4 regions of the Bacillus sp. CGMCC 1.16607 genome follow, and region 3 is predicted to be linked to each of the others. Evidence: riboswitches for the same ligand, from Rfam matches in the RefSeq annotation. Region 3 holds a riboswitch; each other region holds the start of a gene.
The links. A riboswitch is a leader RNA that binds a small molecule or an ion and turns the genes downstream of it on or off. The one in region 3 is predicted to bind cyclic di-GMP.
Positions count from the first base shown of each region.

Region 1: linked by a shared signal. The riboswitch ahead of ACFSO7_RS13675 (hypothetical protein) and the one ahead of ACFSO7_RS02525 (sialidase family protein) in region 3 are both predicted to bind cyclic di-GMP.
Region 2: linked by a shared signal. The riboswitch ahead of ACFSO7_RS00995 (pyridoxal phosphate-dependent decarboxylase family protein) and the one ahead of ACFSO7_RS02525 (sialidase family protein) in region 3 are both predicted to bind cyclic di-GMP.
Region 4: linked by a shared signal. The riboswitch ahead of ACFSO7_RS23425 (putative bifunctional diguanylate cyclase/phosphodiesterase) and the one ahead of ACFSO7_RS02525 (sialidase family protein) in region 3 are both predicted to bind cyclic di-GMP.

Region 1 covers NZ_JBHUJX010000019.1:259,991-264,201, forward strand. The annotation lists gene ACFSO7_RS13655 (hypothetical protein) at 79-399, opposite strand; gene ACFSO7_RS13660 (hypothetical protein) at 472-600, opposite strand; gene ACFSO7_RS13665 (PH domain-containing protein) at 820-1,434, opposite strand; gene ACFSO7_RS13670 (DUF4083 domain-containing protein) at 1,523-1,672, opposite strand; gene ACFSO7_RS13675 (hypothetical protein) at 1,890-3,050, opposite strand; cyclic di-GMP riboswitch class II at 3,079-3,163, opposite strand; gene ACFSO7_RS13680 (DUF3267 domain-containing protein) at 3,561-4,136, opposite strand.
Region 2 covers NZ_JBHUJX010000004.1:30,516-34,726, forward strand. The annotation lists gene ACFSO7_RS00990 (VOC family protein) at 1-198, shown strand, start outside; gene ACFSO7_RS00995 (pyridoxal phosphate-dependent decarboxylase family protein) at 625-2,274, opposite strand; cyclic di-GMP riboswitch class I at 2,382-2,466, opposite strand; gene ACFSO7_RS01000 (methyl-accepting chemotaxis protein) at 2,635-3,837, opposite strand; gene ACFSO7_RS01005 (hypothetical protein) at 3,895-4,211, opposite strand, start outside.
Region 3 covers NZ_JBHUJX010000007.1:263,012-267,222, forward strand. The annotation lists gene ACFSO7_RS02525 (sialidase family protein) at 1-1,377, opposite strand, end outside; cyclic di-GMP riboswitch class I at 1,548-1,632, opposite strand; gene ACFSO7_RS02530 (stalk domain-containing protein) at 1,843-3,369, opposite strand; gene ACFSO7_RS02535 (VOC family protein) at 3,581-3,949, opposite strand; gene ACFSO7_RS02540 (helix-turn-helix domain-containing protein) at 4,003-4,211, opposite strand, start outside.
Region 4 covers NZ_JBHUJX010000036.1:203,192-207,402, reverse strand. The annotation lists gene ACFSO7_RS23445 (PaaI family thioesterase) at 1-117, shown strand, start outside; gene ACFSO7_RS23440 (MarR family winged helix-turn-helix transcriptional regulator) at 152-577, opposite strand; gene ACFSO7_RS23435 (CBS domain-containing protein) at 760-1,215, shown strand; gene ACFSO7_RS23430 (MFS transporter) at 1,250-2,479, shown strand; cyclic di-GMP riboswitch class I at 2,719-2,803, shown strand; gene ACFSO7_RS23425 (putative bifunctional diguanylate cyclase/phosphodiesterase) at 2,892-4,211, shown strand, end outside.

The DNA.
Region 1 (4,211 bases), on a different contig from region 3:
CTATTAAAATAAGTAATCCTCATTGCTCTAAACTAGGCAAATATCTTCGGTGTTCTCCTACCATTTTGTTATAAATAATTACATAAAAAGAAGGCTCTTTCTCTCCAAAAAATCTTCTTCCGTTATCTCCTTTTTTTGACGAACTAGAAGAGATTGGAATGATTCAAAGAGTTCTTGGATCTCTTTCTGTTCATTTATAATTTTTATACTTTTTTGATATTCCATTTCATCTTTATATCTAGTAATCTCCAACCATTTTGATTGATCATGCTTACTATGTAGAAATATCGTATGAAAATCTATATATCTGTTATAAATACTTGCTGCTTTTTCTTGAATTTCTAAAAATTCGTCTATTTTATCTATTTCAATATGATACTGATAAATTTTAACAAACACTGTTTATCCATCCTCAACTTTTACAAAAAAATGTCCTCTAGCATAGGAATGGAGGACATTTTTTCTATTCATTTATTTATTCTGACCTTTTAAGGCTTTCAATGCTTTTTGTTCAAGACCGTTTTCTCCGGCAAATTCAACACTTGTTTTTGGTAAAGCATTTTTTGGATTTTTAAATTTATTATTCTTATTTTTCGCCATTTTGCACCATCCTGTTCTTTTTAGTTGAATGCACAACAAAATATTGGCACCCACCATTTTAGTTTGCTTTTTTTTTTGGATACTATGCTAAAATGACAAAATGACTATACATTACCTCCTAATAAATGAAGATCATTTTAGTTGTTTTTACATAAAAAAAACGCTTAATCTCAGATCTTTTTTGGATTATGAAAAAGGAGCTGCGTAAAACAACTCCCCTTAATTTTGAATATATTTTTGAAACACATCCGAGAAATCTTTTGTTGTGTGATTTTTATGAAGTTCTTTTAGCCATGTATTAACGAAGGTAGCGATTTGGCCAAATTCATGTGATAGGTTTGATTCTACTGTGCGGTTATTTCTGATAACCTCTTCTGCTACTTGAAGGCTCTTATCTCCGTAAGCTAGCAGTCTAGCATTGTCTTTTTGAACCATTGAAATAGCAAGAAGGGCTTTGTAAATATCCGTTACTTCCGTGGAATATTTTTTATGAATATCAATCGAGAATACTTTTCCTCCCATCGTAAATTTCAATTCTATATCAAGGTCGATGGTACCCGCTGTTTCAATACTTACACCACTAATTTCATTTGCAAAATAATCATAACGTCTTAAATTACGCTTGGAACTTACGGCGGAATCTCCGTCAACATGAATTAATGCCAGGTTCGTAAAGCAATACTCATCTTTTTTTGACTTGATCAGAAAGAAAATCTTTTCATTGTCCTCAGTTAGAACAAAATCATCAGATTCTGTCTTGTTAAAGTCAACTGGCTTGATTATCTCACCAACATCACTAAGGCCTAAAGCTTCACTTGCTAATTTTTTAAACATATGTCTTCCCCTTTCCAACTTAAAGAACTCCGCTGCCTAGGCAGTCTGTTTAAATACATTTTTTCCTTCTTCCATGGAACTACTACTGTCATATTAACTTGTCTACTTTTTCTTCCATTCTTTTTAATCGTTCATTTTGTTTCTTGGTTGACCGTAAATATTGAAATATAAGGCCAATAAATAGCACTGGAATAAGTATTGCGAATAGCTGGAAAACGATGTCTCCCATATTGAGCATATTCTGTTCCTCCAATAATTAGGATTGCTTTTATTAACTATACGATTATATTTCAAAAAAAGTTTCAAATTAATCAAAAAAGATTCCTTCTATCCCTCAGCTTCCCCCCTTCTATATAAAAGGTAACCGTAATCAGGCTGAGACAAGGTTCCTGTTCCTTGCCCCTAAAAAACAAACAAACCCCGGATTATATAATAATAATCCGAGGTTTAAACAGTTATTTATATGTTACAGTATAGGATCCGTTATCTAATACTGTTACTGTAAACGAAAGTGACTTACTTCCTTCCGTAATGGTAAAATCTCTAGATTGAGAGTTTTGTGCACCTTCAGGCTTACTAATCGTGCCACCTAATTCTACTGTTTTTGTTTCTACAACACCAGTAGAATAGACAAGTTTGTAAGTTGCGATAACTTTGGATTGCTCCTTATTGTGACTAACAACACTGATTGTAAGATCCTTAATATCTGTTACCACTACTTCTACAACAGGTGCCACTGGAACATTAAATTCTTTGGACTGAGTCACTGTACCAAACTCATCCCCTACTGTTACTTCAATAGTAGCTGGTTGGCCTGAAGTTAAACCAGTTCTAGTGATTGTTTCAGAAGTCACGCCACCTTTACTATCTTCTTTAAAAATAGTAAAAGTTAAGCTATAGGTTTTTGTTGTTTCATCGAAACTCCACACAGGTGCTTCATCTGATACACTAAAGTTTCTAAATGCTGTAGGGACGGTAGTTTCTCCTGCTAAAGTTGCTCCTGAGATCTTAAATTCGTCAGTTGTTCCAGCAACTGTTACAGATGTAGTCGGAAGTGCTTCATCTTCACCACGAGACCAATGATTAACTAAATTGTAGCTCAGGGTAAACTGATTTGTTTCACGGTCATAGGACGTCCATTCTTTGTTCACTGCTTCTGTTTCAGTGATGTAGGGAATATGTACCATTTGTGAAGCTGTTTTAGCATATGTGTGTACATCTTGAGATGGACGACCATTTGCATAAATCGTATAGGCTTCAATCGCAAATGTTGAATCTCCCTTTAGACCAGTAACATCAAGATTAACTGAATAAGACCAAGTTTTATCAGTGATTTTCGTAACTGAAGCATCTTGTCCATTCACTTTAACGACAAGCTGTGGACCATCAATGACAACTGTGCCAGAAAGTAAAATTTGCTCTGCATTTCTAGCGGCAACCTCTAATGAATTATAAGTAATCACACCTGTCTCACGCTTTTGCTCGGTTCTTCCAGTCTCAACTTCCTTAACTTCCTTAGTAGATTTTGGAGCTGCATTAGCAACGTTTCCAACACCTAGGACTAATGTACCAGCAAGGATTGTTGTTCCAAGGGCTTTTACATAAATTTTTTTCATTTTTCATTTCTCCTCTTAGATCATTTTTTTCTAAGAGGACCGGTTACACTACTAGCTCCATATAGCCCAAGTGTCCAAAATAAAGGCTATATTTCTACGCTTCCCATCTTGGTTGATAGGATTCTATTTTTAGAGACCAACAAAAATAGAACTTTATACCTAAGACTACAATAATATTAAAAAGTTTACAACGATTATTTTGCAAGATACCGAGATCATCCGAAGAGAAGTATAGGTGGGGATCTGTTGCCTCCATTTCATATAAAAAGAAGGATGAGACACGCCCCCCATTCTCCCCTAAATCAAACGAAAACAAGCAGGAAACCTTTTATGGTTCCTGCTTGTTTTGTTTAAAAATGAATTGCCCCTGCCAAGGAATTTTATTTTAACATACATCGAGAGGTTTTAGAATTGATCTTTTTCATTCGCTTGAAAATGGTTCTTAACTACTAAACTTACTAAACAAATCAACCAACAGGAGCATGTTAGGCTGTAGACGTCCGCGTTCCCTTAATATATGTAATTTTTATTTAAAAAGACTTCGCAGCCAATTTCTTTTGGGTGGTCTCTGACAATGGCATCTCTTGGATAGCTTTTTAATAATTGATAAATTAGAATATCCCCTCCTGCACTTTGGGTTAGGAGTGTACCTAATATGACGAGAATTCCGTTTCCAATTGTAAAACCAATGATTAATGGAATTAATCCAGTGATCACAAGCGGTAATAATAGGCTAAACCGATAACTTTTCACTGTTATTGGCACTTTGCAATGTGCGTATGGCATCATTTGCTTCCACATGACACCTATTTTAATAGAATGCCAACCAGCTTTTCCAATAACCGCAAAGCCAAAGGCATGTAATAATTCATGAAGAATAATCGATAAAAAATAAGAGAATATTAACATCCCATAAACCATCCAATTATGACTATAGGAAATCCCCCAGATAATATCGTAAAGAATTAATACCAATAGCGTAATGAGAAATGACCCAAGCCCCACCTTTTTATTCACTAGGCTAGCTGAAAGGGTAGCATCCATTTTATGATATTGTTCACCCGCATGAACATAATCCTCTCCCATTCTCATCACTTCCTTCATTAAAGTTAATTAAAAAGGATAATTAGTCCTCATAATAGACTAATTATCCAATGAATG
Region 2 (4,211 bases), on a different contig from region 3:
ATCAGCGTGAGAGAAGATTTTGGTTTTAAACCAGAAAGACAACCATTAGTGTTAAATAATAATCCCCATGCTCATGCAGCTATATATTTTGATGACCCAGATGGAAATTCATTAGAACTTATTACACCACTTAGATTGGATGTAAATGATTCATTTGAAAAAATGGAACTAAAAGATTGGTTGAAATTAAAAAAATAATTTAATTCTATTTAATAGTGGCTTTTAACTCTGATTGATTATTGTTTTTTCATATTCTCTCTCCCTAATTGGTAATCAATAAGAATGATAATTTTGATAATCCGATGTAATTTCGTTTTGTAAATCATCGTTGATTTTGAAGGCAGCATCCTTATATCAAATAACAATGTTACTGGGATGTTGTTTATCACGATATGGAAACGACCATGAAAATCTTTATTCATGTCACTGATAAAATGAAAAAGAATGCTACCATAAAGATTAATACCCCTTACGGTAGCATTCTTAATTTTAAAGCCAATGCTTTCTTTGAATAAATTTAAGTAATTTAATGATACGACTTTAGGAGGGAAGATTGGATATTATAAAACAACAAAATACATCTAAAAAAGTACCCAACCTACTGATTTATCCTTTTTTGCCTCTTCAGGATCCTACAATTATATTATTACTACTTCTCATTTTCAGAAAAAATTCTAGGTGTTCTTTTAAAAATCCAACATAGCGGTCGACCTCTTCTATTGTTGAGTATGGCGAGATTGTAAAAAATTTATGCGCAAAAACGGATATTCGCTTGTTTGAGTTTGCTGCTTCCACGAGACACTGCTTTTTTGTATTTCCAAAGAAAACAGTATCTCGCTCGGCACCAATTATCTCAGCAAACTCATCATTAAACTGATTAATTTCCGTCAATTCTTCTATGGTTAAAAGTCCGTTCAACTCATCGCTCCATTTTGTTTTTTCAGGATAAAAACGGAATGTTGTAATCGGAGAAACCTCATTCGTGATCACCACATTCGAAACTTCTTTCGCCAACGTCTCTCTAAACACAATATTGACACGAATATAGTTAGCTAAAAGCTCTTGATAGCCTTCCATTCCAAATGCTAATAAAGACGCATAAATTGCCAAAGCACTTCCCATCCGCGAGCATTCGAGTGTGTAGCCTGTATGATAGCTACCATAACCGCGATTCCCTACATAAGGTGTTTCCACTGCATCTAAATCAACATATTTAAGATTCTCTCTGTTTTTGATCAAAAATAAACTCGTAATATATGGCGTTTGTCCAAGCTTATGGAAATCAAAGACCATACTATCTGCAAGCTTAATATGTTTAAATTTCTGCTGATAGGATTTCAAGACCTCATTTACGTTGTCATCAAATAGTAGAGGATTGCTTTCAAAGTCGTAATGATTAAAGAAAGTATACATCCCCCCCATAGCAGAATCTGCATGGATATAGATTGGAAATATACCATATGTGCGTTCCAATTCTTCCGCTATACGCTTAATTCCTTCAATGTCATCAACCCCAAATGTATCAGTAGTTCCCATTGTGGCAAGGACATAAAGAGGAACGCCGCCTTTTGCAATAACATACTCCATTTTTTCTTTTAAATCTTCTAGATTCATAGAATGATCGGCATTAGCTTTCACACGCATCATGTTTTCTACGCCAATCCCAGTTGCCTCAACGGATTTATACAGACTGTAGTGTGATAGCTCTGAACAGAAGCAATAGAGATTTTGCGGTACACCCTTTAGATTAGAGGACGGCGCGTAACGGGCAATGGCAAGTCGTAAAGAATGAAAGACAGCCCCTTGTCCACCCCAAGTTGTATATCCTGCACTGATGCTTTCATCGTATCCGATTAATTTGGATAGCATAGCAGTTACTTCGATTTCTGCTGTGGCCGCTGCTGGCCCTTCCACATCCCAAAGATTGTTCCCATTGACTAGTACCATGACTAAATTCCCGATGATACTGGCTATATTCGGAAGAGGTGCTGCATTGGCTACATAGTTTCGATTGACATATCGGTGTCCTTCTACTAATTTTAGAAGCTCATGAATCACTTCCTCCATCGCCTTACCCGTTTTCGGAACATCAGCCTTTTGAATGACACGATTATAGTAATCCTCTGTGTACTCAGGCATTTCTCCAAGCGTTAATTGGTTAGGATCCTTTAATTCATCTATTTTCGTTAAAATCGTCCTAAAGTACGACAATAATTCCTCTCTTTGAAAGTCATTCCCATCCATACTAGGAAATAATTTTTGTAACTCCTTCATTGTTTTCCCTCCTTGATTCTTACTTTTGACAATATCAGACAAAAAAAAGTCCACACAGGTGGACATAGAAAAGCAATTATTGCCTCATTAAGTAAATATCCAACCTTTTCGGCAACCCGGCTGCCATAGAAATATTTCTTTAGGCCCGTAGCTTTGCGTCCCCAACTTTCAATGGGTTTGCTATTATCGTAGGAATATTGAAAAATTCTTTTATACTAATGTTTTTCCCCTTGTAAAATACTAATTTGAGCATTATTAAGATATTTTCAGGTATATAACATTATAAAAATGAAGTTCCCACCAGTCGGATCGACCTTTAAAAAAAACTTGTATCATTATAAATCAACAAGGTGAATGCATTTATAATGATACACTGACCTTATTTTCAGCATCTTGCCCCTCTTTAGCTTTCGAAGTTTCATCATCATGATTCCATGTGAATAGTAATTTGTTTACAGCATTTCTTAACTCGATAAGATTCTTTGCTTCTTGAACAAGTTTTTGCATTGTATGTAGTTCATCATCACTAATTTCTATTAGTTCCTCAAACATTTCAACAGATTCCCGAGAGATAGAAGCTATCTCAACAATTGTTGTCATGATCTGCTGAGTGGCAGAAGATAATTCTTCCGTACTTGCAGAAGAATTTTCATTATTTTCAGCAATGATCTTTGTAGTAGATAGAATCTTTTCAAACATGGTTGCAACCTCTACAATGGTCGTATTTGTATCTTTAAATTCTTCCGTTCCCTGTTGCATTGACTTGACAACTATGTCAGTTTCTTCTTGTATATTCTTTACAATATTTGATACCTCAGAAGAAGATTGGCGTGATTGTTCGGCCAATTTTCGAACCTCATCAGCAACAACCGCAAATCCTTTCCCGTGTTCACCCGCACGTGCAGCTTCTATCGCCGCATTCAAAGCTAATAAATTAATTTGTTCTGAAATCCCTGTAATTACTTTTACAATAGTGCCGATTTCATGAGATTTTTCTCCGAGTTTATTTATTGCATCAAATGTTGTATTTACTGTTTGATTAAACTGTTCCATTTTTTCTAAGGAATCCTTTAGCTTCTCGTTTCCTTCTTGAGTTAACTCTAAGGTAAGGTTCGATTGTTCTGAAATTTGATTTGATCTCACTGATAGATCTTCGATAGCCTCTGCCATTTCTTCCATAGATGCAGCGCTTTCTTCTGTAGCTACTAATTGTTTCTTTAATCCTCTACCTACCTCATCAATTGCCGCTCTAACAATATCCGCTTTCTCAGAAGCATATTCACCGATTTCTGCGAGATTTTCTCCTTTTTCATGCACATCTTTTGAAAATGAAAAAAACTTCTCCCTTATACTGCTGAAAAACTCAACCATTTGATTAAATATAGCGTAATCAGAACTTCTTTCATCAACTTTGTTTATGATATTACCTGCTGATATTTCTTTCATTCCATTTAGTATTTCTTTATTAATATGAGGATGATGTTTTAGCGAAAAATATCGGTAAGCAAAATACACCGAAACTCCTATTAAAATAACAATTATACCTAGCATAATAGCTTCCATGATAAATAAATCCCCTAACTCCTATTAATTATTGAAAATGACTTCATTATGAATATTTTAAAGTTCCTTTAAAAGGATATATGTTCCATCCGCTACATTTGCAGGAATACCATTCAACTTACTATTATCCTGATATTTATGAACAATATCATTTCCTTCTAAGTCTTTATATTTTTTCATATTATGATATTTTTCCATTACTCGTATCGACTTCGGGTTTGTCGCTTCACCTAAAACAGCCTTCAACCCTTGTGAGGATGCCTTTGTTATCAATCTATTTCCTAATTGCTGAATAATTTCGTGACGGCCATGTTCAGCTATTACTCCTATCATGAATAAGTGTAATAACTCTCCATCTTGGATGTCTTTTCCGT
Region 3 (4,211 bases):
CCCAGTCCAGAGAATATTCCTTAGTTGCCCATCCTTTCTCATAGAGGGAATATTCACCTTTTTCCAATTGACTGCATCAGTTGATACATAGGCTCCATAATGACCGACGGCAACGAAGCGGCCAGCACCCCATGCGACATCATATAAGTTCTTCCTCCACTTTCTCCCTTCCATTGCAAACGGATTGCTACTCGTCCACTTTACACCATCATCTGTATAAATTGCCGTTCCATCAAGCCCTACAGCAACCGACCTTTTTCCATTCGTCGCAATTCCGCCTAATTCAACGTTATAAACCGTACCAACTAACCGATAGCTCCACTCTACACCATCCTTTGTGAAAAAGGAGTATGTTCCATCCGTATAATTTCCTGCCGTGTTCGAACCAATACCTGCAAAGCCTCCTTGGACCGGATAAAGAGTATATACGGTCGTATCTAGCTTCGGAAGATCATGACGCTTCCACACAGTACCATTGTTCGAGGTATAGGACACATTTTTATAAATTCCATCGCTCACACTACTATAGCCAACTGCCATAAAGCTGCTACCATTCGAAACAACGATACGTAAAGTAACTCCACTTGGAGATTGCTGTTGCTTCTTCCAGCTGACCCCATCGCTCGATGTATAGATGCCATTGCCGACACCTAAATAATGATCCTTAACCCAAATAAAATCATGAATGTTTTTCGATGGATCCCACGTATTCTTTTTCCATGTATTTCCGTCCTTTGATGTCAACATAATTTTATCATCATCACTTATGACAAAATATGTACCATTTTCAAAATCGACCCAAACCCAGCCATATTTATTTTTAAAGGTATGGATGACGGTCCAATTTTCCCCATCTTTAGAAAAATAGGCATGCTCGGTGCCTTGAGCTACAAAACCATGATCACCACCGACTACTTGCTGAATGGATTCGCCTGGAGAAAAATCAATTCGCTTCCAAGTTAATCCATCTGTGGAGATAAAGCTTTCAGAAGGGGTACGATAGGTATCCATATCAAACTGCGTGTTCGCTCCAAAAAGGACATATTTACTACCATCCCAAGCAATGGCTGTAAGATGGTAGTTTCCAAACCGTGACAGGGCCCTCCAATCTCGTCCATCCTTTGATTTCATGATTGCTCCGTATGGGCCGACAGCGAGATATTCATTTTTTCCTTTCGTCATTGCATACGGAGGATTGGAGCTATAGGTAGAATCGATGGTCCACCCGTCACCAGTCGAATACGGTGCTTCCTTTAACGTAATCGAATTCATTTTATTTGAATCGTTCTTCTCTGCAAAGCTCTTGTTATAAGGGATGAAAATTGCCAATAAAAAAATAAAACTGATCAGCCAACTTAGCCACTTTTTCCCATTCATGTTGATCCTCCTAGAAGATTTTTGATAACGATTGAGTGCCTGATACCATTTATTGCTTAAAATGTATACCCAATCTTTTGTTATTGCGAAAATTTAGCCAATAAAAAAAGCCTAGCAATCCCTTTCACTACGGGTATCTGCTCGGCCACACAATACTTCCATTCGGAAATAAATGCAACCCGGCGATCATCGTCATGAGACTTTAGACCCGTAGCTTTGCGTCCCTCCCTTTCGAAAGGTTTGCCAATTATAAAACTATTTGACTAGTATAATAAATTCATTCTATCATTTTACCTATTACAAAGGAAGTATTCGTGTAGAACTGGCTTTAGCCTTAGTATAGAAAGGTTTTGGCTGTGTTTGATCAAACGTTTGATTAGATGTGTAACCTTATGAACAAAAAGGGTGCCTAGCACCATTTAGATTCAAAAATATCTGCATGGTTCCTAGCACCCTAGTTTTTCATTATTTATTTACTAAACGAAGTAATTCATCAAAGCTTACTTCTAATTCACGATTTTTTACATTAAATAGAACATTACTTAATGTACTTGCGGAAATGTCCTGACCATCCTCTTCAATACTATAGTGTATTTGTCCCCTTGCTTTATTACCCTCTATTATTGAAGATACAGAAACCCGTTCCATTGTACTTGCACCATTTTCTACCGTTATCTTTATGATTTCCAATTCCGCTTCGTCCGGAGTTTCACTTGAAGCATAATCGCTGAATCTCTTAGTTGTAACAATGTATTCTTCTTCATTATGATCTTCACCTAAGATTTTCCCATTTAAATCTGTTATTGTCGATTGAACGAAGTTTTTATAAGAATGAAGAATTGCTTGATGTTCCATTCTTTCCGCAAACTTCACAGGCAGGAAAATTTGAATAGCATCTACAGGAATCATAGGAACATTGTTTACGAGAATCACTCTTGGATTCCCAGCAACATGTGATAGAGAATCTCCAATTTCTGTTTGAGATTGGCTTTCGACATCCAAATAGGTATTCTTATTCGTATAGAAAATAACTGTTTTCCCATTAAAAGATACCTTATACTCCACCCCCTTCTTCATTTCTGAAACATTCGCTCCTAGTTTAGAGAATAACTCTTTCAGAGGAAACATATTATATTTGTCTTTGAATATAGGAGCCACTTTAAATGTAATCTGTTTATTGTCTAAAATCAGTTGTGGTGTAATAGGCTTTTTTACTTGTGCATTGGCAATGTCAAAATTAAATATCACCTTTTTGTCTTTTACTGGTAGGGTTATTGGAATCCAAGCAGTTTTGGACACTTCAGCAGAAGTAAGGTACTCCGATTTGTTTATTTGAAATTCTCCGTAAAGAGTTGAACCAATTATCTTCCCTCTAAGAAAGAGACTATCCTGGTAACGTTTCCCCTTAGCTGAGGTATATTTGGTAATCAAATATTCTACCTCAGGCAGCTTTCCAGGAATTCGAAAAGAAGTGTAGGTTTGGTCATACGTAATTTGATCAAAAAAGCTTCCTTTTATTGCTTCGGCCTTTGTGAGGACCTTACCCTTTAAGTTAGTAGTATATTGGTTTTTTATTCTATCATTATAGGTTGTAATATGATATGTGATATAATCATCTTCATTTTCCGCGGTAACCTCGCTAGGAACGATCGATTCAAATGCTGGAAGCGCAACATATTCAAGCTTATTAATCGTTTCAATACTTTTATTTGAAGCATTTATTTTTGTTTTTCCACTAACCAAACCAAGCTTCGACTTTCCTTTGAATATCTCATACCCATCTTTAACCTTTTTGGGAGTTGTTCCCGCTGCTTGGAAAAGTTCCACTAAAGGGAAATAAGTGACATTGTTTTTAATTATAGCCTCATGGCTGAATTGGACTGTCCTCTGATCCATAATCACAATAGGCTGCTGATTTACAGTGGCGCTAGCGGGTATGCAAATCGAAAATGACAACAGAACCGTTAATAAGAATAGTAATCTCCTTTTCATCTTGTGAATTCTCCTCTGATAGTTAATTATTTTAGAAAAATATTGCTTTCCTATATTATCATAATTTTGGTCATATTTAGTAATCTATGCTCTTTTCTAAAATAATAGAAAGCATCGTATTTCCATATCGGAATATAATACTTCGCACCATAGGGATTACTATGTTCTGACCTAAAAAAGGATACCTTCAATTTAAGGTATCCTTTTCTTATTAAACTTCTACTTCACTTATAAATGCATGCGTATTGCCTTCTGTATCTTTAAAGAAAGTCATCCAAGTTTCTGTTCCTCCCATTTTTGCAACAATATGCGGTTCGTCAATAAAGGTTACCCCATCGTTTGTAAATTTCTCATAGGTTTCCTTTATGTTTTCGACTTGAAAGTAAATAACAGAGCTTGGATGTGAAAACTCTTCTTTCTCTGGTAAACTTAGAAGAATTCGAGTTCCGTTACAATCGAAAAATGCCATAGTATCAGTTGAAAAAAGTAAAGGTAGATTTAGAGCTTTATAAAACTGGACTGCTCTATTAATGTCTTTAACAGGTACACCGATTTGATTTATCCTTTGGATGTTACTCATTGACCTCTCTCCTTTATTAGTGTCTACCTTACAATAATAAAACATCGCACACATTAATTCTTATCCAAAATCACTTTTTTTCTATATTGAAGGGGAGATAAACCTGTTAATGTCTTAAAAATCTTGCTAAATGACACAGGGTTATTGAACCCTATTTCATATGTAATATCCGTCATGCTTAATTCCATATCCTCAAGAAGTTTCAAAGCTTTATGTATTCTCATTTCAGAAATATGTTGGTGTGGGGTTTTACCATATATTT
Region 4 (4,211 bases), on a different contig from region 3:
CATGAAATTCATCCGAAGAAGTGGAAAGTAGAAACAGAGGTTTATTCGGGTGAAACACTTTGTGCACGTGGAGTAGTTGTTGCGGTAGTCATGCCTAGTACCTTTATAGCTAAATAAGTTGACGTAAAAAAGCAGGGCAATCCCCCGCTTTTTACGTTCTCTCGCTTAATGATTCGTTAAATTTTTTTAATAATTGTCCAAAATTGTGGCGTTCTTCGTCAGACCATTGATGAAGTAATTTTGTAATACTTTCTAATCTAGCTTGCTTATATTCAAATAACTCCTCTATTCCTAATTCTGTGATTTGATAGAAATAGGCTCTTCGATCTTGTGGGTCAGGAACTTTGTATACATAGCCCTTTTGTTCAAGCGCTGCTGCTTGTCTACTTACAGTTGAAATATCTAATTGGAATTCATCGGCTAACATTTTAACTCCTGCTGAACCTTTTACCGATAATTGATGTAACAAAAGATAGGCGGATCTGTCTAAATTTTTATTATCTGATGTAATGGATGTGAGACGACGAACGAGGATGGCCATTTCCAACTCAATTGTTTCAAGAGAATGTTCATTCATTACTTTCCCCACCTTTCTACTAACTTCATCTAAGAACTATGATAACCCATCTAAAGCTTTGTTTGTCAATGAACACATCTGGTTTTATTGGAATATAATTGTATTATGCAATTAAATGCTTGTATGATACAATCATATTAATCGATTGTATGATAAATGATAAATATATGGGGGGAATGAGTATGAAAGCACATGAATTCATGAATACCCAAGTGTATAAGGTGAAGGAACAAGATACTGTTCGTTCTGTAATTGAAAAGTTTATTGAATACCGCATCAGTGGACTTCCGGTCGTTAATGATCGAAATGAAATCATTGCTTACATTAGTGACGGTGATATTTTACGTTATATCGGCAAGCATAAGGACCTTGTCATTGACTCTTTTTATTATATGAGTGTGATTAGTGGAGACTTTGAAGAGTTTGATGATCGAGCAAAAAGAATTCTTGATTTGAATGTGCTAACGATTGCAACGAAGAAAGTAATTACGGTTCCTAGTAATGAAGAAGTGGAAAACATTGCTGCTATTTTAGGGAATAAACGGATTAAGAAATTGCCAGTTGCCCGAAATGGTGTATTAGTCGGGATTATAAGCCGAGGTGATGTCATACGCCATACGTTTAAATCAATCCTTTAATGGATTCCTCAATTGAATAGGAGTGTAGAATGTTATGTCATCTTTTTCGGAAAAAAGTACAAGTGTAAAGACAATATCCATTCAAGAAGAGAGCAGTCTGTTGAAACAACCAAAGGCAGTTTGGGCGGTTTTCTTCGCTAGTATTATCGCTTTCATGGGCATTGGTCTTGTTGACCCGATTTTACCAGCCATTGCTGAAAAATTGCAGGCCTCTCATAGTGAGGTAACATTGCTATTTACTAGTTATAATGCAGTCATGGCGGTAGCTATGCTAATCACTGGTTTAGTTTCATCTAGACTTGGGATTAAATGGACCTTGCTGGTGGGGATCGTCATCATAGCGATTTTCTCAGGATTGGGAGGGTTATCCAATGATATATGGACCCTTGTTGGATTGCGAGGAGGATGGGGATTAGGAAATGCTCTATTTGTGGCGACAGCTTTAGCAGCCATAGTGTCTTTATCCGATAGCGGAACAGCAAAAGCGATTATTTTATATGAAGCAGCGGTAGGACTTGGGATTTCCGTTGGGCCATTGCTTGGGGGGTGGCTAGGCGCCATGTCATGGCGAGGGCCATTTTTAGGAGTGGCAACCTTAATGATTATTGCTTTTATAGGCCTATTTATTTTAATGCCAAAAACCAATCAACAAAGTGCTTCAAAATCGAAAACATCCTTATTAGATCCATTTCGGGCTTTAAAGCATCGATCCCTTCTAGTGTTGGGGATTGCAGCGGCACTTTATAACTTTGGGTTCTTTACCTTGTTGGCATACGCTCCCTTTGTTATGGGGTTAGATGAACATGGTTTAGGCTTTGTGTTCCTAGGTTGGGGTATATTATTGGCAATTACTTCAGTATTCATGGCACCCAAACTTCAACAATGGTTTGGAACGATTAAATCCATGTGTATGATGTTGAGCTTATTTGCCTTACTACTAGTCGCAATGGGACTTTGGACATCTACACAATGGGTGATTATCGTTGCGGTTATTGCTGCTGGAGCCTTATTAGGGAATAATAATACATTAATTACTACCGCTGTCATGAATGCGACAACGGTCGAACGATCTACCGCATCGGCAGCATACAGCTTCCTACGCTTCTTAGGGGGTGCCGTAGCACCATTTTTGGCAGGGAAGTTAGCTGAAATTTTCAACCCGCATATTCCATTTTTTGTGGGTGCAGGGTTTGTCCTTGTTTCAGTGCTTTTCATCTGGTTCAATCAGAAACATTTAAAGCATGTCGATCATGCTGCACATTAGAAACAAGGGGTAGCCCTTGTTTTTTTGTCTAGTAGATTTATATAGAAAGTTCTAATTTGCTAATTTTTAAAGAATAATTTACCAGATTTTGAAGGATATACGGAAAAACGGCCTGCTGATATAATAGTTCCAAAGTCTTAAGTTGAAAGTTTGTTAATCGGTAACTATTGAAACATTCATTATAAATGATATACCAATATACTACTTAGTAGATTATTTATTAAAAAATTCATATTTTTCTTTTGAAAAGGCAAACCTGTTGAAAGATGGGGACGCAAAGCTACAGACCTAAGGGAGCGAACCTATGGTGGCTGAGTTACCTGAGGAATAACTTTATAAAGGTTATGTCCACTTGGAGATGACCTTTTGTTGTAGCTATTTTTAATCGAATGATTCATTGTGAGGGTTTATGATGCTAACCATAAAACGTCCAGCAACTCTGTTTGTTATAATCTATACGATGGTTTTTTACGTCTGGCTTTTTATCTTTAAGGAAAATGACATGCTACGTATTTTAGGAACGAGTGTCCTGTCATTTTTAGCTGGAAGTATAAGTTTTATATGGATGTTACAAACGAAACGGAAAATCGATAACAAACCAAGGAAGTTTTGGCTACTTTTAAATATCGGTATTATTTTCTATCTTATAGGTCATATTATTTTGTTTTATTCTCAAATAATAAATAAGGTATCTCTATACAGTACCTGGGGATATTTCATGTGGCTAGTTGCCTATTTCTTTTTTTTACTCGCCTTAATCTATCAAACAAAGGTGATTAGTAGTGCTGTTCCAAAGGGGCCATTTCAATTCAATATTTTTATTTTCATGATTATTGCAGCGACAATCAGTATTCACTTTTTAATTAAGCCTATATGGGAAGCTACCAATCAATCATTTGGAATCACTTTCATGAAATTAACATATCCAATCCTTGATTTGAGCATCTTATTTGTTCTAATTAGTCTTTATTACCTATCTCGGTATACAAAGAAAAGGGGAATGACTTTATTCATTTCTTTAGGATTCGGCTTACAAATATTGACCGATACGATGTATGCCTATCTATCCTATATTGAAGAATATCAAATTGGAAGCTTTATTGACCCATTATGGCCGATCGCTCTTTTAATCATAGGATTTGGCAGCTTTTGTGAGAAAGAGAATATTAATGAGCAGTCAGAAGGTAAGAATTCTGAATATTCAGGCCGTGCGGATATTTTCCCTTATATAGGTGTTGTTTTTTTACTATTATTAGCGATCCATTCTTATTACCGTGTGTTGAATACATTAAGTTTTGGTGTAATTATTACGATGCTCATTGTTATATTCCACCAGCTTGCCATTTTGAAAAAAAATAAAAACTTAATGAGTGAATACAAGTATTTGGCCTATCATGACCCGTTAACGGGATTAGAAAATCGGACCAAATTTGTTGAGGATCTGAACCGGACCTTAGCCCGAGCAAAAAGTAGTCATCTTACGATGGCACTTATATTAATTGATTTAGACCGTTTTAAAAATGTGAATGATACACTAGGTCATCATATAGGAGACAAGTTATTAATTGAAGCTGCGGAACGATTAAAATATAGTTTTGATCATTCAGAGAGGGTTTATCGAATCGGTGGAGATGAATTTATAATCATTTTATCAGGGATGACCAAACAGAATTGTATAGCTGTTTCAGAATCATTGGTAAAAGCATTTACGAAACCTTTTCTTGGTAATGAT